Linked DNA regions of Hoeflea sp. 108. Each later gene encodes a partner of the first gene's protein in a complex. Links are inferred from orthologs where the notes say so. Each region holds a gene or a part of one and is shown in the gene's direction. Other genes may lie near its edges. The genes, in order: B015_RS0115155 and uvrB.

What was found.
Region 2: the proteins of B015_RS0115155 (region 1) and uvrB are in contact, whole or in part, in a crystal structure (PDB 7EGT), measured with the Thermus thermophilus proteins. The link is inferred for Hoeflea sp. 108 from one-to-one orthologs. Residues at the interface, in WP_096412145.1 of Thermus thermophilus: His654, Arg656, Phe657, Gln666, Asp668, Glu669, Lys680, Arg681, Leu682, Ser683, Lys685, Tyr686, Ala687; in WP_096411307.1 of Thermus thermophilus: Glu23, Leu25, Arg26, Asp27, Gly28, Glu29, Arg30, Phe31, Arg55, Glu326, Asp327, Phe328, Glu379, Ser382, Gln383, His398, Gly400, Arg401.

What each region holds. Positions count from the first base shown.
Region 1 is NZ_KB890024.1:3,042,988-3,058,018, forward strand. What follows is about bases 4,719-7,817. They hold B015_RS0115155 (UvrD-helicase domain-containing protein), read left to right. Parts: upstream 4,719-5,068; coding sequence 5,069-7,567; downstream 7,568-7,817. Other genes in these bases: B015_RS0115150 (glyoxalase superfamily protein), read right to left, coding at 4,719-4,803. In the rest of the region: B015_RS0115120 (FAD-linked oxidase C-terminal domain-containing protein), read right to left, coding at 1-829; B015_RS0115125 (thioesterase family protein), read left to right, coding at 946-1,425; B015_RS0115130 (hypothetical protein), read left to right, coding at 1,583-1,780; B015_RS0115135 (hypothetical protein), read left to right, coding at 2,024-2,722; B015_RS0115140 (DUF2780 domain-containing protein), read left to right, coding at 2,734-3,162; B015_RS0115145 (dienelactone hydrolase family protein), read right to left, coding at 3,243-4,121; more of B015_RS0115150, read right to left, coding at 4,261-4,718; B015_RS30935 (DUF4153 domain-containing protein), read left to right, coding at 8,325-9,362; B015_RS0115165 (response regulator transcription factor), read left to right, coding at 9,368-10,060; B015_RS0115170 (HAMP domain-containing sensor histidine kinase), read left to right, coding at 10,057-11,061; B015_RS0115175 (DUF1059 domain-containing protein), read left to right, coding at 11,202-11,399; B015_RS0115180 (hypothetical protein), read right to left, coding at 11,554-11,859; B015_RS0115185 (low affinity iron permease family protein), read right to left, coding at 11,934-12,305; B015_RS0115190 (DUF488 domain-containing protein), read right to left, coding at 12,373-12,723; B015_RS0115195 (DapH/DapD/GlmU-related protein), read right to left, coding at 12,767-13,396; B015_RS0115200 (CreA family protein), read right to left, coding at 13,433-13,921; and 3 more genes. UniProt on the Escherichia coli protein: A helicase with DNA-dependent ATPase activity. Unwinds DNA duplexes with 3'-5' polarity. Translocates on single-stranded DNA with 3'-5' polarity. Initiates unwinding more efficiently from a nicked substrate than double-stranded DNA.
Region 2 is NZ_KB890024.1:3,448,855-3,464,417, forward strand. The notes cover bases 3,986-7,616. They hold uvrB (excinuclease ABC subunit UvrB), read left to right. Parts: upstream 3,986-4,368; coding sequence 4,369-7,416; downstream 7,417-7,616. Other genes in these bases: B015_RS0117185 (SH3 domain-containing protein), read left to right, coding at 3,986-4,259; B015_RS0117195 (DUF1127 domain-containing protein), read right to left, coding at 7,454-7,616. Outside these bases: B015_RS0117165 (SemiSWEET transporter), read left to right, coding at 1-91; B015_RS0117170 (DUF3137 domain-containing protein), read right to left, coding at 147-1,100; B015_RS0117175 (CapA family protein), read right to left, coding at 1,364-2,407; B015_RS0117180 (glycosyltransferase family 4 protein), read right to left, coding at 2,476-3,573; more of B015_RS0117185, read left to right, coding at 3,825-3,985; more of B015_RS0117195, read right to left, coding at 7,617-7,684; B015_RS0117200 (LysR family transcriptional regulator), read left to right, coding at 7,773-8,645; B015_RS0117205 (glyoxalase/bleomycin resistance/extradiol dioxygenase family protein), read left to right, coding at 8,844-9,272; B015_RS0117210 (glutathione S-transferase), read right to left, coding at 9,313-9,930; B015_RS0117215 (hypothetical protein), read left to right, coding at 10,119-10,550; dapA (4-hydroxy-tetrahydrodipicolinate synthase), read left to right, coding at 10,540-11,496; B015_RS0117225 (hypothetical protein), read left to right, coding at 11,616-11,864; zinc metallochaperone GTPase ZigA, read right to left, coding at 11,994-13,205; B015_RS0117235 (Lrp/AsnC family transcriptional regulator), read right to left, coding at 13,317-13,793; B015_RS0117240 (diaminopropionate ammonia-lyase), read left to right, coding at 13,899-15,107; B015_RS31145 (serine hydrolase), read left to right, coding at 15,257-15,563. UniProt on the Escherichia coli protein: The UvrABC repair system catalyzes the recognition and processing of DNA lesions. A damage recognition complex composed of 2 UvrA and 2 UvrB subunits scans DNA for abnormalities.

The sequences.
Region 1 (15,031 bases):
GCTTGGAGTAGGTCTTCATTGCCCGCATCTGAAGCGCATTGACCAGTTCGATGCGCGCCACAGGAATGCCCATCTGGATGGTCGCGATGACAGCCTGGCACGCCGCCTCGACAGACGGGAACGGGCAGACACCGCCCGAAATCGCCTGCGGAATGCCCTGCAGCTTGAGCGTCACCTCGGTGATGATGCCGAGCGTGCCTTCCGACCCCACCAAAAGCCGTGTCAGGTCGTAACCGGCCGAACTCTTCCGGGCACGATGCGAGGTCGTAACCTCGCTGCCGTCGGCCATGACGGCCCTGAGCGACAGCACGTTCTCGCGCATCGTGCCGTAGCGCACCGCGTTTGTGCCCGATGCCCGTGTCGCAGCCATGCCGCCGAGGCTGGCATTGGCACCAGGATCGATGGGGAAGAACAGGCCGGTGGCGCGCAGATGCGTGTTCAGCGCCTCGCGCGTCACCCCCGCCTCGACCGTACAGTCGAGGTCTTCGGCATTGACGGACAGGATCTTGTCCATTCGCGACGTATCAACCGAGATGCCGCCGGCCGGCGCGTTGACATGACCTTCCAGCGACGTGCCCGTGCCGAAGGCAATCACCGGCACACGATGTTGCGCGCAGACGCGCACCACGTCCTGCACATCTGCGGTGCTTTCGGCAAACATCACGCCATCGGGCATCTGGTTGGGCAGGTAGGTGGTGGTGTGGCCGTGCTGCTCGCGGATCGACTGGCCGGTCTGGAAGCGCTCGCCGAATTTCTGCTTGAGGATGCCGAGCGCCGTGGCAATGCCCTCCTCGTTCCGGACCATCGCCCTCAGGTCGCTCAGAGCCATGTTTTCCTCCGCGATTGGAACAGCCTGGCGCCTTGCCGGCATCTTATGCTCCGGTAATCTGCCAGCATCGGTGGTTTGTCCAGCGCCACCAAAGGCCAAGTCGAAGAGGATCGTCCATGCCAGTGCCATTCGTCTCAAGCGTCATGGAGATCGAGAAAGGCTGGATCGACTATAACGGCCATCTCAACATGGCCTACTACAACGTGCTGTTCGACCGCTGCAGCGACGAGGCGCTCGATGCGCTCGGCATGGGCGCAGCTTACGTCCGCGACAGGAAACTCACCATCTACACGGCGGAAGTCCATGTCTGCTACGTGCAGGAGCTGCATCTCGAGCATCTGGTCACCGCGACCTTCCAACTGCTCGACCATGACGACAAGCGCCTGCGCGTCTATCAGGAGCTGCGCCATGTCGATGGCTGGCTGGCGGCGACATCGGAATATCTCGCGCTGCATGTCGACATGACCGGCCCCAAGGTCGCCCCCTTCCCTGGGGATATCATGGCCAATCTCGATGCCATGCGCGCCGCCCATGCGGCCCTGCCCATGCCCGAACGGGCCGGCCGCTCGATCGGCATCAAGCGCAAGCCGGCATAGTGGCCTGACGGCCACATCAGGCTGCCAGGATTAACGTTACCTGTTCATAAACATGCTTTGCAGCCGTCGGTTCGTTGCCTGGACCGCGCCCCGCTCCGACACTTCCACACAGGCGAAGTTGAGTCGCGGCGGGCACCGGACGTCTCTGAGGCAAGGCATGCACACTGACATCGAAGCGACTGCCAGCAAGCTCGCCTGCGATCCGCGCATCAGCGACTACGACTTCTGGCGTTCGCTCCGCAACCTCAACAACGAGATCTTCGAGATCGCCAACAACAACGAGCCGATCCCGATCGAGATGCTGCGCTGGCGGGTCATCCTGCGCCAGGCGCGGTCCAAGCGCGGCGTCGCCTGAATTCGCGCCCGCGCAGGGCCTAACCTTTCCGAAATATTAAATTTTTGTCATGTGCCGCGGCCCCGAGAGTGCCGCCACAATCGAGGCGAAGCATGGCTGCGCTGGCTTCGCCATGCACGCAGCGTCTTCGCCCATTCTCCGGCGATCCACTGGCGCATTCCGATGCCTCCATGAGCTCGTTTCTGGTCGGGACGGATGGTTCGTCCCGGGGGGCGCAGCTTTGTCCGCAAGGAGGACGAGACAATGAGCTTTTCCAGGCTTGTAACTTCATGTGCGTTCGGCCTGACGGGGGTGGCCTTCGTGGCGCTCGCCACGCCAGGCTTCGCCGCCAACCCGTCGGCGGCGCAATCGACCACCAAGGCCTGCAGCCAGCAATACCAGGCCGCCAAGAAGGCCAACACCCTGAATGGCGAGAAATGGCCTGAGTTCCTGTCCAAGTGCAGCGCAGCGATGAACACAAACGCAGCGCCCGCAACCGCCCCCGCCAAGAAGCAGACCAATGCCATGGCGCCGGCAAACACCAACACCAGCACCACCAAGTCAGCAATCACCAAGTCCGCATCGGCCGCCTCAGGCAACACAGCCGGCCATCAGACCACCCAGCAGATCTGCAGCCAGCAATATCAGGCGGCCAAGACGGCCGGCACGCTCGGCAGCCAGAAGTGGCCCGACTTCCTGTCAAGCTGCAGCGCCAGCATCAAGAACGACAAATCCGATGCCACGATGCCGGCCGAACCCACCGTCGCTTCGGCCAAGCAGGCCATGCCCGCCACCTCGGCCAACGGCAAGCCGCTGTCGCCGGGTGAAGTCGCCTTCCGTCAGCGCATCCATGAATGCTCGACCGAATGGCAGAGCGAAAAGTCCGCTGGCACGCTGCCTGCAGGCGCCAAGTGGCCGCAATTCTGGAGCCAGTGCAACGCCAAGCTGAAGGCCCAGGGCTAAGGAGGCAAGGCATGAATGCTCAGGACATCGTCGATTCCGTAGCGACCCAGATCGGCGTCGATCCGGCGATAGCCGAGAAGGCTGTCGGCATGCTGCTTTCGGTGATCGAACATGAGTCCGGCGGGGTGGCCAGTGCCGGGATCTTCTCGAAGATACCCGGCGCCGACGACCTCGCCCACAACAACGACGTCATGGCTGCTTCCGGCGGCCAGGGCGGCCTGTTCGGCAGCTTGAGCTCGGCGCTTGGCGGCCTGCTCGGCGAAAAAGCCGGCGCCATGGTCAACGGCTTCTCGCAGCTGCAATCGCTCGGTCTCGACACGAGCCAGATCGAGCAGGCAGGCGAGACCCTGATCAGCCAGGCCAAGACTGCCGCCGGCCCCACCGCCGTCAACGGCCTCGTCGAGGCGGTGCCCGCACTCAAGGGGCATTTCGGGCTCTGACTTCAAGCCAGACGAAAAAGCCCGCGCCATGTGCGCGGGCTTTTCCGTGGACGGGATTCAGGATCGAAGCGGAAAACGCCCTATCCCAGCTTGTCCTTCAGGAACGCGACCGTCCGCCCCCAGGCGAGATCGGCCGCCGCCTTGTCGTAGCGTGCTTCCGACGTGTCGTTGTTGAAGGCATGCTGCGCGCCATCGTAGACGAAGACCTGAAACTCCTTGCCGGCTTTCTCCAGAGCCGCCTTGTAGGCATCGATGCCCGCGTTGATGCGCTCATCCTTGCCGGCATAATGCAGCATCAGCGCCGCCTTGATCCTGGCAATGTCAGCCTCGTCCTTGGGTTGGGCGCCGTAATAGGCGACGCCGGCCGAAAGCTCCGGCGCATTGACCGCCAGCGTGTTGACCAGGCCGCCGCCCCAGCAGAATCCGACCGCGCCGACCTTGCCGTTGGACAGCTCATTGGCCTTGAGGAAGGCCACCGTCGCCACGCCATTTGCGGTTGTCTGCGCCGCGTCCATCTTGCCGAACATCTCGCGCGCCTTGTCCTCATCGGCAGGCGTTCCGCCCTGCGGCGACAGGAAGTCGGGAGCCAGCGCGACGAAGCCTTCGAGCGCAAAGCGCCGCGCCACGTCGCGAATATGCGGGTTCAGGCCGCGATTCTCGTGGATGACGATGACCGCCGGCAGCTTGCCCGACTGGTCGGCGGGATGGACCAGATAGCCCTTCATTTCGCCTGTGGCGCCCGGATAGGCGATATCCTCGGCCTTCAGGCGCTTGTCGTCGTCGGCGACGATTGCCGCGCGCGCCTGGTTGGCTGCAAGCATGGGCACGATGACCGCCGCTGCCGCGCCGGAGCCCGCCAGCTTGGTCAGCTTCTCCATGAAGCCACGCCGGTCGAGCGTCAGATGGGTGTATTCGTCATAGGCATCGATCATCGCCTGGGTGATGGCAGGTCCTGTCATGTCTCGCTCCCTGTCTTCGACTTCAGGCGGCGAGTGTAGCGTATGCAAATGTAGTTGGTGTCACGGTTGCGTGAAGTTCCGCGCGCCCGCGCCGAAAGCAGCGCAGGCGCGTTTCGAAAGCTGCCCGGTCAAAAGCTGCCTAGTCCTGGCTTTCCATGAAGCGGATGCGATTGCCGAACGGGTCGATCACCTCGCACTCCAGCCCCCACTCCTGCTTCTCCAGGCCAGGCCGGTTGTATTTGTAGTTCTTGGCGATCAAGCCTTTCTGGAAGGCTTCGACGCCCTTCATGTAGCAGACGGCCGTCGCACCGGGGCTGGCATCGCCGGAATGCTCCGACAGGTGCAGCCTCAAGCCTCCGCGCGACACCTGGCAGTAGAGCGGCGCGCCGGGATGGAAGCGATGCTCCCAGTCGATCGTGCAGTCGAGAAAGCCTTCATAAAAGCCCCTCGCTTTGTCTTCGTCGAAGATGCGGAAGATCGGCACCGGCTGGGTGAAACTCACAACGCCGGCCGAGGGCTCTTCCGCCTTGTCCAGCTTGCTCGACAGGATGTTCCAGGTGTCGACGCCGAACTGGCGGGCGACGATTTCCAGCGCCTCGCTGTGGCTGACATCGAGGTTCTTTTGGGCAAGCGCCTCGCGCATGGCCTTCGCCATCGCCTTTGCGTCACGATAGGTTCGCATGATCTTTCGATCCTCTGGATGTGGCGAGAAATCCCATCAGTGCCCGCATTGCCGATGCTCTCACCATCCCACGGGATCAGTGACGGAAGCGTCCGATGTGTTCGCCATACCCTTGTCGGGGCGCGGACTGCCGGCCACATCAAGCCGTGTGGCAAGCTAGCAAGGCGGCAGCGGCGGGGTCAATGCCGTCGCTTTTCCCGGCAAAACCAGAACAAAACAGAGACGCGGCTGGCCTTTCCGCCCCGAATCACTACATTCGGGGCAAATGTCAGACTTTCCGGACGACATGCCCTTTTTCGACGAGCCCGGCGGGATGCCGCCCCGGGCTGCCAGCACGCCTGCGCCCAGCGGTATCGCCGCGCGCGCCATGGCCGCGCGGCAGGCTCCATCGGCGCCCGATTACCTCAAGGGCCTGAACCCCGAGCAGCGCCAGGCCGTCGAGACGACAGAGGGCCCGGTTCTCGTGCTCGCCGGCGCCGGCACCGGCAAGACGCGCGTGCTCACCACCCGCATCGCCCATATCCTCAGCCAGGGTCGCGCCTATCCCAGTCAGGTCCTCGCCGTCACCTTCACCAACAAGGCGGCGCGCGAGATGAAGCAGCGCATCGGCCATCTTGTCGGCGAAGCGGTCGAAGGCATGCCCTGGCTCGGCACCTTCCACTCCATCGGCGTCAAGATGCTGCGCCGCCATGCCGAGCTGGCCGGCCTGCGTTCCGACTTCACCATCTTGGACACCGACGACGTCATCCGCCTGATCAAGCAGCTGATCCAGGCCGAGGGCCTCGACGACAAGCGCTGGCCGGCGCGCCAGTTCGCCATGATGATCGACGGCTGGAAGAACAAGGGCCTCGGCCCGTCGGAGATTCCCGAGGGCGATGCCCGCTCCTTTGCCAATGGCAAGGGCCGCGAGCTCTACAGGGCCTATCAGGACCGGTTGCAGACGCTGAACGCCTGCGATTTCGGCGACCTTCTGTGCCACCCGATCCGCATCTTCCGCGCCTATCCTGACGTGCTCAAGGAATACCACAAGCGCTTCAAATACATCCTGGTCGACGAGTACCAGGACACCAATACGGCCCAGTATATGTGGCTGCGCCTCCTGGCCCAGGAGACCGGCGCTCCGGGGCAAAAGAACGTCTGCTGCGTCGGCGACGACGACCAGTCGATCTATGGCTGGCGCGGCGCCGAGGTCGACAACATCCTGCGCTTCGACAAGGATTTTCCCGGCGCCGTCGTCATCCGGCTCGAGCGCAACTATCGCTCGACCGCCCACATCCTGGGCGCTGCCGCCCATCTGATCGCCCACAATGAGGGTCGCCTCGGCAAGACCCTGTTCACCGAACAGGCCGATCCCGACGACGCCAAGGTCAATGTTCACGCTGCATGGGATTCCGAGGAGGAGGCCCGCGCCGTCGGTGAGACGATCGAGCAGTTGCAGCGCCAGAAGCACAATCTCAACGACATGGCGATCCTGGTGCGCGCCTCGTTCCAGATGCGCGAGTTCGAAGACCGCTTCGTCACGCTTGGCCTCAACTACCGCGTCATCGGCGGCCCGCGCTTCTACGAGCGTCAGGAGATCCGCGACGCCATGGCCTATTTCCGGGTCGTCGCCCAAGGGGCCGACGACCTCGCCTTCGAGCGCATCGTCAACGTGCCCAAGCGCGGCCTCGGCGAAGCCACCATTCGTCAGATCCATGACACCGCCCGCGCGCTCGGCATGCCGATGCTCCAGGCGGCCGCCCAGCTTGCCGAAAGCGATGAGCTCAAGCCCAAGCCGCGCGCCGCCCTTCGCGAGGTCGCGGCCAATTTCGAACGCTGGCAGAAGGCGCTCGACAACACCCCGCACACCGAACTCGCCGAGATCATTCTCGAAGAGAGCGGCTATACCGACATGTGGAAGAACGACCGCTCGGCCGAAGCGCCGGGCAGGCTCGAAAACCTCAAGGAGCTCATCCGCTCCATGGAGGAATACGAGTCGCTGCGTTCCTTCCTCGAGCATGTCGCGCTCGTCATGGACGCCGAGCAGGACGAGCAGCTCGACGCCGTCTCGATCATGACGCTGCACTCGGCCAAGGGCCTCGAATTCGAGACCGTGTTCCTGCCCGGCTGGGAGGAAGGCCTGTTCCCGCACCAGCGCGCGCTCGACGAAGGCGGCCGCTCGGGTCTCGAGGAAGAACGCCGCCTTGCTTATGTCGGCCTGACCCGCGCCAAGAAGAACCTGCATCTGTGGTTCGTCTCCAACCGCCGCATCCACGGCCTGTGGCAATCGACGATCCCCTCGCGCTTCCTCGACGAATTGCCCGAGGCGCATGTCGAGGTGGCGGATGCCGGCAATTCATATGGCGGCTATGGCGGCGGCAGCCGCAATCCCTATGGCGCCTCGCGTTTCGACGATGTCGGCCAGAAATCCTTCTCCAATACCTATGCCACGCCCGGCTGGCAGCGGGCGCAGCAGAACCGCACCGAGGCCACCGACCGCAACTGGGGCTCGCGCTCGGGCCACTCGGTCGAGCGCATCGGCTATGGCGAGACCGATTCCGGCTTCGGCGCCGGCCGCGGCTCGGTCAAGGGGCGCACCATCGACGGCGAACTGGTGGCAAAATCCGTCGCCACCGAACCGTCGCGCTTCAAGGTCGGCGACCGGGTGTTCCACCAGAAATTCGGCAACGGCAACATCTCGGCCATCGACGGCAACAAGCTGACCATCGACTTCGACAAGGCCGGCCAGAAAAAGGTGCTGGACGGGTTCGTGAACCCGGTGTGAGCATCCGGCGCGTTGCCATTCGACGACGCCCTGCACGAAACCTGCACGAAACTCCTGAACATATCCTCGTTCCGGCCACCATGCCTGCCCGATGCGGCGGCACATATGCCGCATGCAAACGACATCAGACATCGCTGCCCGCACGCCCCTGCAACTGCCCGTAAGGCTCCTCTCGGAAGCCTGGTGGCTGGCTGATCCAGCTCGGCCCCACACGCCTGCTGCGGTCATCCCGCTTTCCAGGGTCAAATCGACAGAACGCCGGGCCGGCGAGATGGAGCGCAGCGCATGAAGCTCTCCGCGTCTCCGGCAGCTCTATCCACCAGGATCGGCATCGTTCTGCTGCTGACGCTGGCAGCAGATTTCCTGCTGTTCAGACAGCCCTTGGGCATCTCCCTGTTCATCTTCGCGGGCCTTGTCGCCGCGGCCTTGATCGCCCTCCACCCGAGATCGCCCTACCCCGGTCCGCTCCTGGCCAAGCTGGCGATCGCCACCGCGGCCGTATTGCCGCTTGCCGAGAATGTCAGCCCGCTTTCGGCAGCGGTTTCGACTGCTGGACTTTCTGTCTTTGCCCTGTCGATCTCGGCGCGCCTGCGATCAGGCTCGACAAACGTCCTCAAGCTCGTCGCCGGATTTCTCGTGGCCGTTCCCTTCAGCCTGATGCACGACGTCCCGCGCCTGCGGAAACTGACCAGGTCCGGCAAAGGCGTGCGCTTCGCAAGTCTCGCGGCATGGACGCTCACTGTTGCGCTGGGGGGGCGTGTTCATCACGCTCTTCGGCATCGCAAACCCCGTCATCGGCCACTGGATATCGCTCATCGACCTGAGGGCCATCCTCGACCTTCTCGACATCTGGCGGCTGGCCTTCTGGCTCATCGTGATCGGGCTCGTCTGGGGCTTCCTCCGGCCGCGACTGCCTCGCTGGTGCCGCAGATACATCTCTTCCACGGTGAGAACCTCCACACCCGACCAGGACGGCAGCACGGTCTCCACCCTGCAACAGGCGATGTTCGGCACGGCCGCGATCCTGCGCGCCCTCGTCGTGTTCAACCTGCTGTTTGCCGTGCAGACCGTGCTCGACGGCGCCTATCTCTGGGGCGGCGTCGAGCTGCCCGCCGGGCTGACCTATGCAGCCTATGCCCATCGAGGCGCCTATGCCCTGATCGTCACGGCCCTGCTTGCCGCAGTCTTCGTGCTTGCCGCCCTCAGGCCCGGCAGTCCAACGTCGGCCGATCGTCGCATCCGCGCTCTTGTCTATCTCTGGTCCGCGCAGAACGTCGTGCTGGTGATATCGTCGATCCTGCGGCTCGATCTCTATGTCGACATCTATTCGCTGACCTACTGGCGCGTCGCTGCCTTCATCTGGATGGGGCTGGTGGCGACGGGCATCGTGCTGATTGTCGCCCGCATCGTGCTCGAGAAGTCGAACGAATGGTTGCTGGGCGCCAACATGCTGACGCTTTCTGCGGTTCTCTACACCTGTTGTTTCGTCAACTTCGCCGCAATCATCGCCCACTACAACGTTACCCATAGTCGTGAAATGTCCGGCAGGGGAACTGAATTGGACTGGTCATATCTGCATTCGCTCGGGCCTGCCGCGATCCCCGCGCTAGATCTGGCCTACAAACGCTCGAACGGCATGGGGGCAGACATGGAGCCAAGCTTCTGGGCGCGTTGGCGCGAAACGGACCGTTTCCGCATCGACCAGCAGAACTGGCGTGCGTGGAGCTTCCGCAACCACCGGCTCGCACGGTATCTCGGGCAGCCGCTTGTTCCCACCATGAATGCTCCGCGGTGACGGCGATGTCCCGCCACATACTCGTCGTCGACGACGATCCTCATATCCGAGACGTGATCTGCTTTGCCCTCGACAAGGCCGGCATGGAGACCGAGCCCGTGGCCGACGGCATGGCGGCCCTTGAGCGCATCGAACGCCGCATGCCCGACCTGATCGTGCTCGATGTCGGCATGCCCGAGATGGATGGGCTGGAACTGTGCCGCAGGCTCCGGCGCACCTCCGACGTGCCGGTGTTGTTCCTCTCGGCCCGCGACGAGGAAATCGACCGCATCCTCGGCCTCGAGATGGGCGGCGACGATTACGTCACCAAACCGTTCAGTCCGAGGGAGCTGGTGGCGCGCGTCAACGTCATCCTGCGCCGTGCACGCACCGCCCCCATGGATGCCGCGCCGCAGTGCCTGGCTCACGGCCGCCTCGCGCTCGATCCGGCGAGGCGGGCGGTCAGCTTCGACAATCGCGACCTCGATCTTACGGCCACCGAGTTCACCATCGTCAAGACGCTGATGGTCCGGCCGGCGCATGTGCTGAAGCGCAATCAGCTGATCGAGGCCAGCCATGCCGCCAACATCCACATTTCCGAGCGCACCGTGGACAGCCACGTCAGAAACATCCGCGCCAAGTTTGCCACATCGGGTTGCACAGACGTGATCGAGACCGTTCACGGCGTGGGCTTCCGGCTCGGGCGGTGCGGCGCGTGAACGACAAATGGCGCCCACCGATCGGCATCGTCGTGCTGGCCATCCTGATGACCGTGATGGCTCTGCCGCTGGTAGGGCTGTTCTGCTTCCAGATTTATGAGCAGCGCTTCGGCGCAGACGCCGGCGCGGCACTGGTGTCGCAAGGCGCAATCGCCGCGTCCGCCACGGTCGTCGGCGTCACCCTGCTGATCGCCTTCGTCTTCATCCGCACCATAACCCGCCCCATGCACAATCTGATGGAGCGGACCGCACGCATCGCCGAAGGCGAAGTCGACGCCGTCCGCCCGCTTGCCCATCATGGCACGCGCGAGATGGCGGAACTGTCGAAGGCCTTCCTCGACATGGCGCGCAAGCTGCAGGCGCGATCTGACACGATCCGCACTTTCGCCACCCATGTCTCGCATGAGCTGAAATCGCCGCTGACGGCTATTCAGGGCGCCGCTGAGCTGCTGCGCGACGCCGGCGACGACATGGACCCGGCCACGCGGATACGCTTCCTCGACAACATCGTCGCCGACACCGACCGGTTGAACCGCCTGGTTCGCCGCCTGATCGAACTGGCCCGTGCCGACAATCCCGGCCTGTCCGGCCAGAGCACGTCACTTGCCGAAATCCTCTGCCACCTCGCCCCTGTCGAAGGTGTCGATGTTTCGATCGTTTCGGGCGCCGACACCCGCTTTGCCATCTCGCCGGAAAACGGAGCGGCAATCCTTTCCAATCTCGTCGACAACTCGTTGCGTCATGGCGCCAGCCGTTTTGTACTGGACGCAAGCAGTTCGGACGGCATCGTCGTCATCGCTGCCGCCGACGACGGCCATGGCGTGTCGGCAAACAATCGCGAACGCATCTTCGAGCCCTTCTTCACCACCAGGCGCGAAAGCGGCGGTACCGGCCTGGGCCTCGGCATCGTGACGACGCTGCTCAACGCCCATGAGGGAACGATCCGGCTTTCGAGCGCAGAAAAAGGCGCGCGCTTCGAAATCCGGCTGCCGGCGGCGTAAGGCGCTGGCGACGCTCGTTCGCCGGCAACCCCAGGCCAAGGCTCATACGCTTGCCCCAAGCCCCCTGCCACTAATCGGTTGCCGCCCCGCCTGCGCAGGAATAGTATTAGTATGCACTAAACTAATCACGCAGGGAGGCGATGACGATGCGCCAGTATATCGACTGCCGTGAATACCCCAGCGAAATGAAGTGCACGGTTGCCATTTCGGCCGACAGCGAGGACGAATTGATCAATGCTGCCGTCCAGCACGCGGTTTCCGTCCACAGTGCCCAGGACACGCCGGCCTTCCGCGCCGAAATCAGGAAAGTGATCCACAAGGGCGCCCCGCCCAATTAGAAACGTCCTGATAGGGCGCACGCTGCTGGCATCCGGGACCCGTGTCTCAGGGTCGCATCGGTCAAATGGCATGACTGGCCGCGGCCCGCTTGTCAGGCTGCGGCGGCGAGCGACGACATTCGTGACGACCGATTCGCTCCCGGTCGCGACAATCCTACTGGCTGGGCACTGAGCGTGTTCCGGCGCGCATGTCGCGCAACCGCTCGGCGGCGGAGGCTGCAAGCTCGGCATACTGGTCTTCCAGCGCCTCGGCTGCGACCAGCACCTCCGGTTCGAAATCGTTGGCCTCGAGCACCTGCCTGAGTTTTTCGACGAACTCGGCCTGCTGCTCGAGCGCGGCAAACAGCTTCTTCACCTGGTCGCGGCTGATGTCGGGGCTGGCGAGCGTGGCTGGCACCTCGAGCGCCATCTGCGCGCCGGTCTCGGCCTGTTCGCTGAGTATCTTCAACCAGTCAGTCACAACGCACCCAAACCCCACCATGATCTTGTCCCTCCAAGGCGGGATCGTCAACCTGCAGGCGCAAAGCTGGACGCCTACCCTCTCGTCTTCCGATTGCGCTTCGCTGCCTCCTCGCATTTCTTCCTGATGTCCTCGACCTCGCTTTCGGTCAGATGCTCGATGCCGATCAGGAGATTGCGCGCGTCGCCGACGCGGATCAGCTCGTCGAGCTTGGTCTGGATGGCCGCGCTGTCGCGGTTCTGGGTGTTCTGGATGAGAAACACCATCAGGAAGGTTACGATCGTCGTGCCGGTGTTGATGATCAGCTGCCACGTATCGGAAAAGTCGAACATCGGCCCCGTCACCGCCCAGACAAGGATAACCAGGCAGCACAGCAGGAACGACAGGGGCGTGCCGGAGGCATAGGCGACCTTGTTGGCAATGCGGGTGAACAGGCGCTCGAACATCGCGGCATTTCCTCGTTTCGCAGGAAAAACCGCCTGATAGCGGCTCTGGTTCCACCCAGGCCATCGGTCACAATGCCGCCAGCGCCTCCCTGAGAACGACGGCCTGGTTATGCGTCTCGTCGCGGGCCGAATAGACCAGCGTCAACGGCCGCTTGCCGGTATGGGTCCGCAACGCTTCGAGTTGCGCGTGCTGGCCATCGAGTTCGGCAAGGTAGCGTGAGCGAAACTCATCCCAGCGCGCTGGCTCGTGGCCGAACCACTTTCGGAGTTCGGTCGAAGGCGCGATCTCCTTCATCCAGAGATCGACCGCAGCCGCCTGCTTGCTGACGCCGCGCGGCCAGACGCGGTCGACGAGTACGCGCAAGCCGTCATCGGGCGACGGTGCCTCATAGACACGCTTGATGCGGATATCAGCCATACGCACCTCCACAGACGATGGCTGGGGCGCGGCCGCAGACAGCCTAGCCCCAGCGGTCCAGAAACGCCTCGATCGGCAGCGTCTGCATGTCGGGAATGGCTTCGAACAGCCGCTCGGCGGGCCAGTCCCACCAGGCAAGCGCCTCTATGCGGACAATGATCTCCGCCGGAAAACGCATCTTCAGCCGCTTCGCCGGCACGCCCACAAAAACCTCGAACGGGGCGATGTCGCGGGTCACCACGGCGTTCGCGCCGATGACCGCGCCATTGCCGACGCTGACGCCGGGCATGACCACCGCCCCGTGCCCGATCCAGACATCGTGCCCGATGCTGACGGGCTTTGCCCTGCGACGCTCGCGAAATTCACCGTCGACGCCGAGATAGCGGAAATACTCGTTCGGCCGGTAGCTCACCTTGTGCGTCGTCAGCCGTTCCATCGGGTGATCGAGCGCGTTGATGCGCGTGTTGGCCGCGATCGAGCAGAACTTGCCGATGGTGGTGTAGATCGCCTCCGAATGGCGCTCGAAATAGGAATAGTCGCCGACAACGACCTCGCGCAGCACCACGCGCTCGCCGATGGCGACATGGCGGCCGAGCCGGCAGCCTTTCAGCTCCGAGGTCGGGTGGATGCGCGGTTCGTCATTCTTGAAGCGAAGGTCGGCTTGATCGTTCATGAGGCGGGTTTACGCCCGCCCCACACGCGCTGCAAGCTACTGCGGCTTGCCCTTGGTCCAGGTGACGTTCTGGTTGTACAGCGGTACCGTCGTCATCGACATCTTGGCCGAGCCGTTCTGCACCTGGCGCGAATGGGCGAGATAGATCAGCGTCTGGTTCTGCTTGTCGTAGATGCGGTTCACCACCTGCTCTTTCCAGATCAGGCTGATGCCCTGTTTGAACACTTCCTCGCCACCCTGCTTCAGACTGATGTCGCCGATGGTGATCGGTCCGGTCTGCTGGCACGAGATCGCCGTGTCCGACGGGTTTTCGAACCAGTTGCCCTTCTGCAGCCGGTCGATCACGCCGCGGTCGAAATAAGAAACATGGCAGGTCACGCCCTCGACTTTGGGGTCCTTGATCGCCTCGACGAGGATGTCGTTGCCGAGCCAGTCGACGCCGACCTCGCCCACCTGTTCGGCCAACGCCGGAGCTGTGGCGCCAACTGCAAGGGCGGTGGCAAGGACAAAAAGGCTGAGCCGCATGGTAACCTCCTGGGGATCTGATGCTGTCAGAACTTGGGTCCGCCAGTTGTCGGTTGCAAGGCGCAAGTCTTCGTCGCGCTCGCGAAATGGTGTTCCCAAGCACAGAGACGGCGTCAACATGTCACTTTTGGCAAAGCCCGCATCGCGCTATGAATGAGCGATGAAACAGGCTCAGCCAATATCGCTCTCGACGACCGCGTGGCTCGCGCTCGGCGCAGCAGCGTTTGCGGCCGCCTCGGGCCTTGCCTTCGCCTCCTGGCTGGACAAAGCGGGCGGAATCTTCATGTCGCTCGTCGACGCCGGCATGTCCTGGTGCTTCTGATCCCGCCGACACCCCAAACCGAAAGAACCCTCCCCCGATGATGCGCACGATCCTTGCCGGCATTCTGGTCCTCATGGCAGCCGGCGTCGGTTGGCTGACCTTCGACTGGTACCAGAAGCAGAACACCGCCCAGGCCTTCGGCGCGCCTTTCGTCCTCGTCGACCAGAAGGGCAAGGAAATCACCGAGGCGGCCTTCCGTGGCCAGCCGAGCGCCGTGTTCTTCGGCTTCACCCATTGCCCCGAAGTCTGCCCGACGACGCTGTTCGAACTCGACGGCTGGCTCAAGCAGCTCGGCGACGAAGGCAAGAACATCCGCGCCTATTTCGTTTCGGTCGACCCCGAGCGCGACACGGCCGACGTGATGAACAGCTACGTCACCAACGTGTCCGACCGCATCATCGGCATCACCGGCACGCCGGAAAAGATCGCCGCGATGACCAAGGCTTTCGGCATCTACTCCAAGAAGGTGCCGACCGAAGGCGGCGACTACACGATGGACCACACGGCCTCGGTGCTTTTGCTCAACAGCAAGGGTGATTTCTTCGGCACCATCGCCTATGAGGAGAACCCAACCGCCGCGCTTGCCAAGCTCCAGCGGCTTGCCAAAGAAGGCTGACCCTTTCGGACCCGACATGACCCAGACACGGCTGCACATCACCACCGGCCGCGAAGCCGCCAACCGCATCTTCGCCGCCCTCGAGACCGCCTTCGAGGAAGATGGCTGGCCGATCGCCGTGATCGAGGTCGACGAGGACCGCGACATCCACGAGGTGTCGCTCTATGCCGAC
Region 2 (15,563 bases), 410 kb from region 1 along the record:
GGCGCTCGGCTCGCTGCCCGTCATCCTGTCGAACTCGGTCACGCTGCTCTTCATCCTCGCCATTCTCGGGCTCAAGCTGCGCTACGGCTGACGCATCGGCCCGCAGACCGGGATCGGTTTCCGAAACGCTTCAAGGCCCAGGAGCGTCAGGTGCCGATCTTGCGCACCAATGACGCTGTCGCCAGCATGGTGGCGATATCGGCGATCATCGGCTCGACATGGGTCTTGTAGTCGACAGTGACCGCATCGGGCGGAAGCTCGAAGAAGTCCCTCTTGTCGGGCAGGAGCAGGAAGCCGTCGCTGCCATTGATGGCGATGCGTGCCGGCGCGCCAGGCCAGACCTCGTTCAGCCAGCCGAGCGCCTGCGCCATCTGCCCCGAAACCAGCGGCTGCGCGGCATCAGGAGTGTCGGTGCGGAAATCATAGGCCGCGTCGATATCGGCAAGGCCCGACTTGATCTCCGTCAGCCGGCCGCCGAACATCTCCCGGAAAAAGCCCATGACGGCAGTGGTCTTCACCGTTGCCACCAGCACGCCGTCGAACGGCTTGACCATGTCGAAGGCGACGACGACGCCATCGAACAGCTCGACATCGGCCTTGCCGGAGCGCTGCCACAGCGACGCCTCGTAGAGCTCGAATGAAAAGCCGTCATAGCTGCCCGAGATGACGTCGTCGAACTGGCTGCCGTCGAAGTCGCCGATGGTCTCGCGCGGCAGCCTGGCGAAGCTCTTCGGCGTCACGTTCTTGGCGAGCCTGATGTCCTGGACAAAACCGAAGGCGATCGGCAGCAGCTTGTCGCGCAGCGAGGCCTGCAGGTTGCCGCCGGTGCTGGCCGCCAGCACATAGACGGCGAAGGAGGCGAGGAAGGCGGCCAGATAGAGATAGATATGCAGCGTCGAGAACCAGAGCTCGTAAGGGTCGGCGCCAAGATTGAGCACCATGGCCAATCCGATGACCACGACGACCAGCAGGCCGAGATAGACCGGCACCCGCCAGCGCACCGACCGGATTGCCGCCTTGCGCTGCGCCTCATAGGCCTCGATGTCTCGTCTTATCCCGGCGATGACTGCTTCGTCGGGCATGAAACCGGATGCGCTCATTCTGTCCCCCAGATGCCGGCATGGCCGGCAAGCCCCGCCGGATGATAATCAATTCCGCGAAAAAGTCGCCCGCGTCTTTCGCAAGGCCGGTCGGCGCAAATCATGCGGAAACAACGACATGGAGCAGGATGCGGAATCAGGTCGCGAGCATCAGCAGGTTCCTGGAGGGTTTCCGCTTTTCTTCGAAATGCGGAAAACCCTCTCTCTTTTTGTTCTTACGCAATTCCTGACCGAAAACCGCTGCGCACTTTTCCTGGAATTGCTTAGCCGCCGGCGAAAATCGCATCCCAACGCTGCCGCATCCTCTCTCCCGCCGCGCCGGGCACCGCTTCAAGCTGTAGCAGCCGTTCGCGGTCGCCGGCGCGCAGCCGGGCAAACGGCACCATGCGATACGACGCCACCTGCCCGCGCGTCTCGTCGTCGGCGCTGATCTCGGCCACCATGATCGCCCCGATCCGGCCCGGCCAGGGCTGCCTGGCAAAGGCGGTGCCGAAAAAATCGCCGACGCCATAAGCCACCAGTGTGTCGCCGATCCGCTCGACCGGCTGCACCACATGGGCGTGGTGCCCGACCGCGAGCCCGACGCCGAGCTCGGCCAGGCGCTCGGCCCAGGCGCGCGTCTGCGGCCGCGGAAAATGGCGGAACTCCCAGTCCCAGTGCGGCACGGCGCAAATGAGATCCACACCTTCGCAGCCTGGTATCACTGATTTGCAGCCCGCGAAAAAATCCTCGGCCATGCCGACGCGACCGGCAAATTCCTGGGCATCGGCGTTGCGCCATTGCGTGAAGGCGACCAGCGCCAGCGTCAGCGGACCGACCGCCACCTTGCGTGCCGCAACATCGGTGCCTGTTGTGGCGATGCCGAGCTTCGCCAGCGCCGCCAGCGTCTCGTCATAACCGCCAATGCCCTGGTCGAGCACATGATTGTTGGCAAGCGACAGCACCAGCCTGTCATGGCTGATGCCCACGGATCCCAGCGCGCCCTCGAGGAACTGTGCCGACATGGCGTGATGCGAACCGACCAGCATGCCCAGCCGGGCTGTTGGCCGCTCGACGACCGGGCTCTCGCAATTGCCGATCACCAGATCTGCCGATGCCAGCAGCTGCCGCAAACCGGCATCGCATTCGGGCGGCCGGCGATTGGCCACGGCGGAGATGTCGCCGACGAAGGCCAGCCGCGCACTGCGCTGCGGTGGCGGCAAGAATTCGCCCTGCGCCGGCAGGAAGCCCGGAACGTTCCCGCCCAACGACGGCTTCAGGAAGCGAAGCGGCCAGGAAAGCTTGTAGGAGAGAGGATAGTTGGACACGCTGCGCCTGAATTGTCACCCAACCCACCTTACCAGCAAAACATTGTGCGAAGGTGGCCCGGCTATACTTATGCAGCGCGTCGTCTTGGACGCCGGCCGGCCCGTTCCATTGCCAGGCGATAGACCCCGTCGATCTCGCTGACGATCCGCTGCGGGGCAAGCTTTCGCACAAGTGTCTGCCTGTCCTGCGCGCCCAGCGTGGCACGCAACGCATTGTCCCGGAGCCTCAACGCGGCAGCCGTCATGCCCTCGACATCGCCGACGGCAAACAGGCGCTCCTCCGGCAACAGGTCCACCATGTTGCCGACGCGCGTCGACAACACAGCTATTTCAGCCGCCATGGCCTCCAGCGGTGCGATCGGCGCCTGCTCGTCGCGCGACGTCATCAGAAACAGGTCGAAGGCCGGCAGCAGATTCAGAGCATCTTTGCGCTGCCCCGGCAGATGGACTCTGCCCTCAACCTCGGAACCGGCCAAGGCGGCGTTCCAGCCGGGCATCGGCTCGACCCCGTCGATATCTGCGCCGATCACCAGCAGCTCCGCATCGACACCGCCGGCCAGCAACCCGCGCAGCACACCGACCATGTCGAGCTGGTTCTTGCGCTGAGACAGGTGCCCGATCGAGCCGATCAGGAATGCCTCTTCCCGGATGCCCAGGGCGCGGCGCGCCGCGCGCCTGCGTTCGGCGGTTGCGGGCGCGATGCTGCCGGTGTCGAACATGTTCGGAATGAGATGGAGGCGGCGGCGCGAAACCAGCATGTGCCTGGCATAATAATCCGCGGTCCATTTGCTCGGCGCGATGACCTCATGCGCAAACAGCCAGGGCAGCTGGAACTGCCGCGCATGCGCCGTCATGACGACGGGCGTGCCGGCGGCACAGCGGAACACGAGCCCGAACTTGTTGGCCCGGCTGCCATGGGCGTGGACGACGTCCTCGCCCCAGTCGCGAATGGCATAGCCGACGCGGCGAAGTTCGTCCGGCTTGGAGAACAGGTCGGACGTGACCGTCCGGATCGGGCCATTGAACGGCTGGCCTTCGATCCACGAGCCTTTCATCTGGACGAGCATGATGTCGTGGCCGGCGTCGAGCTGGGCCTGGATCAGCATCCTGGAACTCGTTGCCACGCCATTCAGCCCGCCATGGCCGACCAGATGCACGATCTTCATGCGCCCCTCGCATCGGCCGGCAGATGTTCAAACGACGATTGCGCTGGGATCACGTGCTTGCGACCGGTCCGACAGATGGTGCGCGACCAGAAGCCATTAGCCGTGGCTTAAATATGGCAAAAGCCTGCGGCACGGCAACAATCGCATCGTTACACAGGTATAAAGCATAACGACATCAGGCCACTGGCCAGAATGACAAGGAGCGTTAGCTTGTCATGGTTCGACATGAACTTCGGCTCGGAGAACTGCCCATGATGTTTCGAAAACTTGCCGTCACCGCAGCGGTGCTGGCCGGGACGATGGTACTGCCGGCGATAGCCATGGCGGCCGACGCCTTCACCACCGGCAATGTCAACGTCCGCAGCGGCCCCGGCACCGGCTATGCCAAGGTCGGAATGCTGCGTGAGGGCACGCCCGTCGACCTGCGCGGCTGCGAAGGCAACTGGTGCAATGTCTACGGCCCGAGGCTGAGGGGATGGGTCTCGGCCAACTTTCTCTCCGACTATGTCGGCCGCCCGCCGGCAGTGATCGTGGCGCCGACCATCGTCGTGCGTCCGCCGCATTATCGTCCGCCGCACTGGAACCGGCCTCCGAACTGGAATCGCCCGCCCAAGCCACGGCCACCCAGGCCGCGTCCGCCCGGCGCGCACTGCAAGATAGCGCCCGGCTTCCCCTGCCCGCGGTAGGCACTTCCTGACAGCCTGTTGTCAGCAGCAAGAACAGGCATGGGCGCGTGCGCCGGCTTTCCGGCGCCGCGCCCTTTCCATTTGGACCGATACCGCCCATATTCCGCTCATGGCCAAATCTCCCGACAAAAAATCGCCTTCGGCGATCTCTGGACGTGCCGCGAACAAGCGCGGCGGCAATGGCGTGACCGCCTATCTCGACGCGTCCGAACCGCTGCATCGCGATGGTTTCGGCGAGGTGCCTCAGGCTGAGTTCACGGGAGCCCCCTTGTCCGGGTCGATCTCCGACTGGGCCGACGAGATCGCGCGGGAAGCGGAAAAGCCCCAGCCCAAGGCCAAAAAGATCCCCGAGAAGAGCTCGGCGCCGACCCGTTCGGCGCGCGGCACCTCGATGGGTGGCGCTGCCTCCGCCAAGGAACGCGCGGCCGCCGGCCTCAACCCGGTCGCCGGCCTCGACATTTCGCTTGAGGACGCGGCGTCGCTGTCCAATTCAGGCGTCACCGCCACGGTGGCCGCGCTTTCGGCGCTCATCGAGAGCGGCAACCCGCTGCACAAAAACGGCGAGATCTGGGTTCCCCACCGCCCCGCCCGGCCGGAAAAATCCGAAGGCGGCATCCAGATCGTCATGCAGTCGGAGTTCGAGCCGGCCGGCGACCAGCCCACCGCCATCAAGGACCTCGTCGAGGGCGTCGGCAATGCCGACCGTACCCAGGTGCTGCTCGGCGTCACCGGCTCGGGCAAGACCTTCACCATGGCCAAGGTGATCGAGCAGACGCAGCGCCCGGCGCTGATCCTCGCGCCCAACAAGACGCTGGCCGCCCAGCTCTATGCCGAGTTCAAGAAGTTCTTCCCCGACAACGCGGTCGAGTATTTCGTCTCCTATTACGACTACTACCAGCCCGAGGCCTACGTCCCGCGCACCGACACCTATATCGAGAAGGAATCGACCATCAACGAGCAGATCGACCGCATGCGCCACTCGGCGACGCGATCGCTGCTCGAACGCGACGACGTCATCATCGTCGCCTCGGTGTCCTGCATCTACGGTATCGGCTCGGTCGAAACCTATACGGCGATGACCTTCCAGATGCAGGTCGGCGACCGGCTCGACCAGCGCCAGCTGCTCGCCGACCTCGTCGCCCAGCAATACAAGCGCCAGGACATCAACTTCGTGCGCGGCTCGTTCCGCGTGCGCGGCGACACCATCGAGATCTTCCCCGCCCACCTTGAAGACTCGGCCTGGCGCATCTCGCTGTTCGGCGACGAAATCGAGCAGATCACCGAGTTCGACCCGCTCACCGGGCAGAAGACCGGCGACCTCAAGTCGGTCAAGATCTACGCCAACTCGCACTATGTGACGCCGCGCCCGACCTTGAATCAGGCCATCAAGTCGATCAAGGAAGAGCTGCAGCACCGCCTGCAAGAGCTTGAAAAGGCTGGCCGCCTGCTCGAGGCCCAGCGTCTGGAACAGCGCACCCGCTTCGACCTCGAGATGCTCGAGGCCACCGGCTCCTGCGCCGGCATCGAAAACTATTCGCGCTATCTCACCGGCCGCCGCCCCGGCGATCCGCCGCCGACCCTGTTCGAATACATCCCCGACAACGCGCTCGTCTTCATCGACGAAAGCCACGTCACCGTGCCCCAGATCGGCGGCATGTACAGGGGCGACTTCCGTCGTAAGGCGACGCTGGCCGAATACGGCTTCCGCCTGCCGTCCTGCATGGACAACCGTCCGCTGCGCTTCGAGGAATGGGACGCCATGCGCCCGCTCACCATCGGCGTCTCGGCCACGCCGGGACAGTGGGAAATGGAAGAGGCCGGCGGCGTGTTCGCCGAGCAGGTCATCCGCCCGACCGGTCTGATCGACCCGCCGGTCGAGGTGCGCCCCGCCAAGAACCAGGTCGACGATGTCGTCGGCGAAATCCGGGAGACGACCAGGGCCGGCTACCGCACGCTGGTGACGGTGCTGACCAAGCGCATGGCCGAGGACCTGACCGAATACCTGCACGAAAACGGCGTCCGCGTCCGCTACATGCACTCCGACATCGACACGCTGGAGCGCATCGAGATTCTGCGCGACCTGCGCCTCGGCGCCTTCGACGTGCTGGTCGGCATCAACCTGCTGCGCGAAGGCCTCGACATTCCCGAATGCGGTTTCGTCGCCATCCTCGACGCCGACAAGGAAGGCTTCCTGCGTTCCGAAACCTCGCTGATCCAGACCATCGGCCGCGCGGCGCGTAACGTCGACGGCAAGGTCATCCTCTACGCCGACCAGATCACCGGCTCGATGGAGCGCGCGATGGCCGAGACCACGCGCCGCCGCGAAAAGCAGATGGTGTGGAACGAGGCCAACGGCATCACGCCGGAGAGCGTCAAGTCGCGCATCTCCGACATCCTCGATTCGGTCTACGAGAAGGACCACGTCCGCGCCGACATCTCGCAGTTCACCGACGATGCCGGTTCGATGATGGGCAACAACCTCAAGGCCCATCTCGAAGCCCTCGACAAGCAGATGCGCAACGCCGCCACCGACCTCGACTTCGAGAAAGCGGCCCGCATCCGCGACGAGATCAAGCGCCTGCGCGAGATGGAGCTCGCCATCTCCGACGATCCGCTGGCCCGCGAGGTCGAGGGTCAGAGCCCGTCCTCGGGCCGCGAGAAGGGCAAGCACAACAAGGGCGTCGCCAAGCACCGCACCGCCGAGGAGCAGGAGCGTTTCCGCAAGCTCGACGAGGCGCGCGCCGCCGAGGAGGCCGCCAAGGCCGCGCGCCCCAACATGTTCCGCAAGCCCGAACTCGATGAAATGGGCGCCGACGGCACAAGGCCGTCGGGCAAGTCGCTGTTTGCCAAGCCTCATATCGACGACATGGGCCCGGGCACCGACATGACGACGCCAGCCGGCGCCGTGTCGCGCTCGCTGTTCAAGAAACAATCGGCGGCAGAAGCCCACGGCTCCGACTATGGCGTTCCCGACGACGGCAAGTCGCTGTTCAAGAAGAACAACCTCGACGAGATGACCGTCCGCCGCACCGAAAAGCCGGTCGAAGGCGTCAAGCCGATCAAGCGCGCCAAGATCGGCGCCGGCTCCTACGAGGACCCGGCCGAAGCCGCGCGCGAAAAGCGGCGGCCGGGCAAATCAGGACGGCCGGGGAAATAAGCAAAGCAGCTTCACTGAGAGCGGCAAGGAGCGATCGCTAGCACGGCCCTTGATTGTCCTGCGACCCTTGCGTCTGCCGCACCGCCCACTCGATGTTGCCGCGCGAGATGCAGAGATCCTTCAATGCGGCATCGTCCAGGCGCGACAGTCTCCGTGCGGCACCCCATTGGCGAATGGCCGACGCCGCCGAACCGACTGTTACAAGCATGGCGCGGGCGAGCCTGCCGCGACGTGCGGTCCTGCCTTGATTTTCGATCATGGTCGTCATGGCCGGTCTCCAGGGAATGGGAACAGGCTAACGACCCGACTGGCATAATGGAAACGAATGTATATTATGACCTCGATAAGAGGTCCTTATGCCATACAACATCGATATCGCGTTGCTGAGGGCATTCCTGGCCGTGGTCGACACCGGCGGGATGACCAGTTCGGCCAAAGTGCTCAACCTCACACAGGCGGCCGTCAGCCAGCAGGTCAAGCGGCTCGAGGACAGTTTCGGCTGCGCCCTCTTCGAGCGCGACCGCAAGGGCCTGAAACTGACGCCAACGGGCGAGCGCCTTGTCGTCCAGGCGCGCCGCCTCGTCCGCAACAATGACGAGGTCTGGTCGGCGATGAACGAAGCCGAATTCGAGGGAGAAATCCGCCTCGGCATTCCTTCCGATTTCGTCCGTTGCTTCGGCGCTCCCATCCTCAAGCAATTCGACCAGGCCTGGCCGCGCGTGCGCGTGTCACTCATTTGCGACATAACCCAGCGCCTGCTTGAAAAGCTCGATGGCGGCGAGGTCGACCTGACCTTCGCGGTGGAGAAAAAATGCGGCCACAATGGCGAGACGCTGCTGTCCGACCCGTTGGTCTGGGTCGGCGCCAAGGGTGGCCAGGCCTATGAGCGCGATCCGCTGCCCATATCGACTGATGACGAAACCTGCATGCTGCGACCCTTTGCGCTCAAGGCACTGGCAGACCAGGGACGGGTCTGGCGCTGGGTCTGCGAAGACAGCAATTTCGATCCCATCCTGGCGACACTCGACGCCGATATTGCGGTGGCGCCGCTGCTCGCTTCGACCGTACCGCCGGGCTTTGAAATCCTGGGCGAGCGGCATGGGCTGCCGTCCTTGCCGAGCTTCTGGATCAATCTCTATCAGCCGCATGCAGGCCCGACGCGCCTTTCCCAGGAACTGGCATTGCACATACGCGACGTGGTCGGCGCCCGTTCGCAAGTTCTTGCCTGATCCAGCTCGCTGTTTCAGCACAGAACCGCGCGCCTTCGGCCCGCCTCGGCTGCGGTGGAAAAAATGTCGTCGGCCATGTCGACCTGGGCGGACTTCGTTCGTCCTAGTGGCGAGGCATCGGCCGAAGGCGGCCAACGATGCCTGCAACAGACGCCGCAAAAGGCGGTGATTGGCTCGTAACGAGGAACGGAGACTGAAATGTCTGAAGCACAGAAGATCGACTACCCCGCACCGAAGGTTCTTGGCGGCCTGGTCGCCTATCTGCAGGTCGACGGCGCCCTGAAGGCGGCCGAGTTCTACAAGCGTGCCTTCGGCGCCGAGACCATTTTTGCGGTCCCGGCGGACGAAAAGGGACGGACCATGCATGTCCATCTCTACGTCAACGGCTCGTCGATGATGCTGAGCGATGCCTTTCCCGAGCACGGCCATGCGCACGAAAAGGCGCAGGGCTATACCATGCAGCTCATCCTCGGCGACGACATCGACGCCTGGTGGAAGCGCGCTGTGGATGCCGGCTGCGAGGTTGAGGTGCCGCTCGACGTCATGTTCTGGGGCGACCGCTGGGGCCGGCTCCGCGATCCCTTCGGCGTCGCCTGGGCGATGAACGCGCCGGTCAAGCCGGCCTGATCCAAGGCTAGCCGCTGCGCGCCTGAAGGCGCGCAGCACCTCAGCGGTCGTGCGTCTCGCCCGACAGCGGCGTCGCCAGCATCGACGGCCGTTGCTCGAATGCGTCGAACCAGCGCGTCAGCCGCTGCCGCCCGCGAAACGACGGCAGGTCGCGAAACGCCATCCACGACAGCGCGGTCGCCAGCGCGATATGCCCGACATGCAGGGGCGCGTCGGCATCCACGGCGGCTTCGAGCCAGTCATAGGTCGCCTCGATCTTGTCCCGGTAACCCTCGGCAAGCGCCTCGTAGCGCAGTTGCTCGGGCCGCCTTTCGGTTTCCCAGCGCAAGCCGATGCCGGTCTGCGCCAGCCCTTGCGCCACCGCCTGCAGCCGCAGCGCCTGCCAACGGACCTCGCCTTCTCCAGGGATCAGCTTCCGCCCGTCATGCAGCGTGTCGAGATAGGCGCAGATGACATCGGAATCGAGGATCGGCTCGCCGTCCGCCTGCATCAGGACAGGCACTTTCCCCAGCGGGTTTTCGGCATAGACGCGATCATTGCGCAGCGTCGGGCTGGTTTCCTGGTGGATGACCTCGAGCCGGTCGGCGAGGCCCGCCTCGTGGGCGAACACCAGCGCCTTGCGGGCAAAGGGCGAATGGGTCTGGTAATAGAGGATCATCTGCTGTCGCACCGTCTGGCCGTTGTCGTAAGCGGCAATTCATAGGGCAAGGCGGGCGAGAATTGCGCTCTGTTGCGGCCGCCGCGCTGCAAGTTAGTTTCGCCGGACCGCCCCGCCGCGAGCGGCCCCGCCGATCTTTATGCTTTCCCTATAAATCTCCCTGCCGCTGCGTCTCGAACCTTCACGCGGTGCAGCCCTATCTCTGTTCCACCATGAAGCCCGACCCGACATTGGCCGACCGCATCGCCGCTGCAAGAATCCTGCGCGAGCATCATGTCTGGGCGGTGGCAGCGAGCTTCGCGGCGATCGAGGATCGTGCGTTGACCACACGCCGGCGCTTCCAGTCGCTGATGGCAGCCGATGCGCTGCTCGACGCCGTGACGCTGCTTGCCCAAAGCGCCGAGCCGCCGCGCGCCATCGAAACGCTTACCCTGCACGACGGCCGCTGGCAGTGCGCCATGCGCGCCGGATCGTCGGCACGGCTGCGCAAGGCCGAACATGCCGATCTCGCCGCAGCCGTGCTGATGGCTCTGCTCAGGACCTTTCCGCAGCGATCCCGACGCGGCCCAAGGCCGGCGTCCCCTCTCCAGCCCAACAGGAGTTTTTTCCATGACCACTGACCAGCTTCGCCGGCGCCTGTTCGGCGCCATGTCGGCGCTCGTCACCCCCTTCCGGGGTGGCGAGGTCGACCTCGCCGCACTTGCCGCGCTGACGGAATGGCAGATCAGCGAAGGCATCAACGGCCTGGTGCCCTGCGGCACGACAGGGGAAGCGCCGACGCTTGCCTGGCACGAGCGCATCGCCGTCATCCGCACCTGCGTCGCGGTCTCTGCCGGGCGCGTGCCTGTCATTGCCGGAACCGGCAGCAACAGCACCGATGCGACCGTGGCCTTCACGGCGGCCTCGCGCGACTTCGGCGCCGATGCGGTCCTAATCGTCACGCCCTATTACAACAGGCCGACGCAGAGCGGCATCGTCAGGCATTTCGAGACGGTCGCGGCAAAGGTCGACATCCCCATCATCGTCTACAACGTGCCTTCCCGCACCGGCGTCGACCTTGCGCCCGAAACCATGGCGCGGCTCGCCGACATCCCTTCGATCGTCGGCTTCAAGGACGCCACCGGCGACCTGTCGCGCCAGATGGCCCAGTCCCAGCGTTTCGGCAGCCGCTTCGTCGCCCTGTCGGGGCATGACGCCACTGCCTTCGGCTTCAACACCATGGGCGGCAGCGGTACCATCTCGGTCGTCGCCAATGTCGTCCCGCGCCTGTGCGTCGACATGCACGACGCCTGCCGGCGGGGCGACACCCACACCGCCCGCGCCATTCAGCAGCGCCTGCGCCCGCTGATTGCGGCGCTCGAACGCGAGACCAATCCGGTGCCGGTGAAATATGCGCTGCACGCCATGGGCAGGATCCAGCCCGATATGCGCCTGCCTTTGCTCGAGGCCGAGCCGGAGACGGCGGCAGCGATCCGCACTGCCTTGACCGCTTTCGAACCGCAGCCGCGCCTGCGCGCCGCCCGCCCCGCACGCCCGGGGCCCGGCTTCATCAGGCGGCACCTGTGAAATCCCGATGTCCTTGTCCTTCGCCCTCAATCGAAACCCTATGGCGAAGGCCTCGCATCATCAGTGCAGACGCGGTTCGACCGCATCGCTTTGAAAGAACTTCAGGAAAGGCAAAAATCATGGGCAGCGCTGCTCACGACATCCATCCGGCACTCCACAGCCATCGCTTCATGGTCGGCCGCGACGCCTCCGGCCACTGGGTGGTCAGCGACGAAAAGGCCATGGTCGGCGGCATCTTCGCCGACAGGGAATCGGCGGTGCGGTTTGCGCTGGCCGAAAGCGATCATGTGCCCGGCGCGGTGTTCTGCGCCCCCGCCGAAATCACCCTGAGCCTCGATCCGGTCTTTCCGGAGCCTCGTCGCAACTGACGCGCTGGCGTGCCTCGGGCTTATCGGCCCGAGGCACCTCCTCGGCACGGAAGGCGCTGGTCCTGGGAGGATGACACGCGCAATCCGTATGCGAGCCCCGCCACAGCGTGAGCAGCGTCCTGGCAAGCGTCATGCCGCCGACTTCTCCCAGTCCGGAAACGGATCGGCGAGATTGCGCCAGAGTTCGGGGGCAAAACCTTCCGCGTCGACAAGGCAGCTGTCGAGTTCGGCGCGGATGCGCACCTCGTTCATCGGGTGGCAACCGATGAAGACGATCTCCTGCCGCCGATCGCCCCAGACGGGATCGAGATAAGGCTGCATCGCCGCCTGCCATTCGGCATGGTCGGGCCAGCGCGACCTCGGCACCGCGGCCCACCACAGGCCCCGCCTGGCGGTGCGCACCAGGGCGCCGGCCTGGCTCAGCTCGCCGACATGCTGCGGCCGCGTCGCCAGCCAGAAGAAGCCTTTGGCCCGGATCACGCCTGGCCACTCCCTCGATATGAATGCCTTGAGTTTTACAGGGTCGAACGGTCGACGGGCGCGGTAGACGAAGGAGCTGACGCCATATTCCTGCGTCTCCGGCACATGATCTGCGAAACCGTGCAGTTCCTTGAACCACAGCGGATGCTGCTCGGCGCGGTCGAAGTCGAAGCGGCCGGTGTCGAGCACCTCCGCCAGCGGCACCGCGCCAAAATCGACCTCAACCACATGGGCATCGGGGTTCAGCGCCCGGATGATCCTGCGCGCCGCCTCGATGTCGTCGCGGCTTGCCGCCGACACCTTGTTGAGCACCACCACGTCGGCGAACTCGATCTGCTCCACCAAGAGGTCGACCAAAGTGCGTTCGTCGCCCGCGCCGAGCGACTGGCCCCTGTCGCGCAGGAACTCCGACGAGGCATAGTCCTTAAGCAGGTTCGCCGCGTCGACCACCGTCACCATCGTGTCGAGCCGCGCCACGTCGGACAGGCTTTCGCCATGCTCGTCGCGGAACTCGAAGGTCGAGGCCACAGGCAGCGGCTCGGAAATGCCGCTCGATTCGATCAGCAGGTAGTCGAAGCGCCCCTGTTCGGCCAGCTCCCTGACGCTCTTGAGCAGGTCGTCGCGCAGCGTGCAGCAGATGCAGCCATTGCTGAGCTCGACCAGCTTTTCCTCGGTCCGCGACAGGTTGGCGCCGCCATCGCGCAGCAGTGCTGCATCGATGTTCACCTCGCTCATGTCGTTGACGATGACCGCGACCTTGCGGCCTTCCCTGTTGTTGAGAACGTGGTTGAGAAGCGTCGTCTTCCCCGCCCCCAGGAAGCCCGACAGGACCGTCACGGGCAGGCGTCTTGCTGTTCGCACCGGCACGATGCTCTCCTTGCTGCATTTCGATGCGGTATCAATAATGTTATACCATTACAGTCGTCAAGCCATCTTTGGTGCGAAGAAAGCCCGGCTGAGCAACTCCGCCCGTTAGCCGAGCGGCACGGTCAGGCCGGCCTTGACCCGGTCCATCGCGACCAGCGTGCGGAAGCGCTTGATGTTGGGATTGGCGAAGAACAGCCGCCGGGTCAGCGCCTCATATTCAGCCATCGACGTCACCGTCACGATCAGCACGAAGTCGGCCTCGCCGGTGACATAGTAGCATTGCTGCACTTCGGGTGCTGCGGCAAAGCTCGCCTTGACGGCGTCGAGCAGGTCTATCTTCTCGCTCTCGACTGCGATCTCGACGACGATGGTGATCGGTCGGCCGACCTTGCCGGGGTCGATGACGGCGACATTGGCCGAGATCACGCCTGTTTCCTCCAGGCGCTTGATGCGGCGCTGCACGGCCGGCGCCGACAGGTTGACGGCCTCGCCGATCTCGCGTTGCGGCGTGGCGTTGTCGTGCTGCAGGATGTCGAGGATCTTGAGGTCGAACTCGTCAAGTTCGGGCAAGGCGGATCGGATCAAGAGACACCCTCACGAAACAAAATTGCACAAATCGAGCCGGATTAGAGCGCCTTTCTCACTCCGCTTGCAATATCAATGCATCGAGGCAGGAGATTCAGACGCATGCTCATCCGCAACCAGCACCCTGATTATCGCAAGCCGCTTGCATCTGGGGATGCCGAAACCCTCGGTGTCGAGGCGGGTGAAGCCGTCGCGCGATTCCTCGAGCATCGGCCCAATCACCGCGCCACCCCGCTGCGTGCTTTGCCCGCCCTCGCCCGCGATCTCGACGTCGGCGCGATCCAGCTCAAGGACGAAGGCTACCGCCTCGGCCTCGGCAGCTTCAAGGCGCTCGGCGGCGCCTATGCAGTCATCCGCCTGGTGCTCGAAACGGCCGAGGCCAGGCTCGGCCGGCCGGTCGGCATCGACGAGCTGCTCTCCCCTGACGTCGCCAGGATCGCCACGTCGATGACCTTCGGCTGCGCCACCGATGGCAACCATGGCCGCTCGGTCGCGCAAGGCGCCCAGCTTGTCGGCGCACGTTCGGTGATCTTCGTCCATGGCGGCGTCAGCGACAACAGGGTCGAGGCCATTGCCCGCTACGGCGCCGAGATGGTGCGCGTCGCCGGCACCTATGACGATTCGGTCGCCGAAGCGGCACGGGTCTGCGGAGCCAAGGGCTGGACCGTCGTCTCCGATACGTCATGGCCCGGCTACGAACGCATCCCGGGCCTGGTCATGCAGGGCTACACGGCGATCATGCGCGAGGCGCTGGAAAAGCTGCCGCAGCCGCCGACCCATGTCTTCGTCCAGGCCGGCGTCGGCGGCATCGCCGCTGCCATGGCCGCCTATCTCGACGCCCGCCTCGGCGACGAACGCCCGACCTTCGTCGTGGTCGACCCGGCCCGCGCCGCCTGCATCTTCGAGACGGCGCGCGCCGGCGAACCGGTCAAGCTCAATCATGGCGAGCCGACCGTCATGGCGATGCTCGAATGCTACGAACCGTCGCTGCTCGCCTGGCGCATCCTGGCCCGCAAGGCCGACGCCTTCATGACCGTCGAGGACGAGGATGCGGTCGAGGTGATGAACCGGCTGGCGCGTCCGCTCGGCCACGATCCTGTCGTCGTTGCCGGCGAAAGCGGCGCTGCCGGCATGGCCGGGCTGTTCCGCGCCGCCCGCGACCCCGACATGCGCAAGTCCATCGGCCTCGACGCCCATTCGCGCGTGCTGCTCATCGTCACCGAGGGCGCCACCGATCCCGACCGCTACCGCGAGCTGGTCGGGCTGACACCGGCCGATCTCGCCGCCGGCCAGGAGGCCACGGCGAAGTAAGCCAGCAGAATCCCCCTTGTGGGGAGGGAAGGGATCAGGCGTTTGAACCCCATTCGAAACGCCTGCCCTTCCCGCCATGCTGTTGTAATCTGCGCCGGCTAGCTCTTTTCTCCATCCGCAATAGAGAGCCGTCGCCGATGAACCTTGCCATGACCGCACACGCCTCGCTTTTCCCGTCCGAAGCCGAGATCAGCCAGATCCTGGTCGAGCGCATCGACCGGCAGCAACAGGGCGTCGGCATGGTCATAGGCACGTTCGGTCCAGCCGGCCGGCAGGTCGTCGCCCATGGGCGCTTCGGCGCATTCCACACGCGGCCTGTCGATGGCGACACCGTGTTCGAGATCGGCTCGATCACCAAGGTCTTCACCACGCTGCTGCTCGGCGAGATGGTCGGCCGCGGCGAAGTGGCGCTTGACGATCCCCTGGCAAGATACCTGCCCGCATCGGTGACGGTAC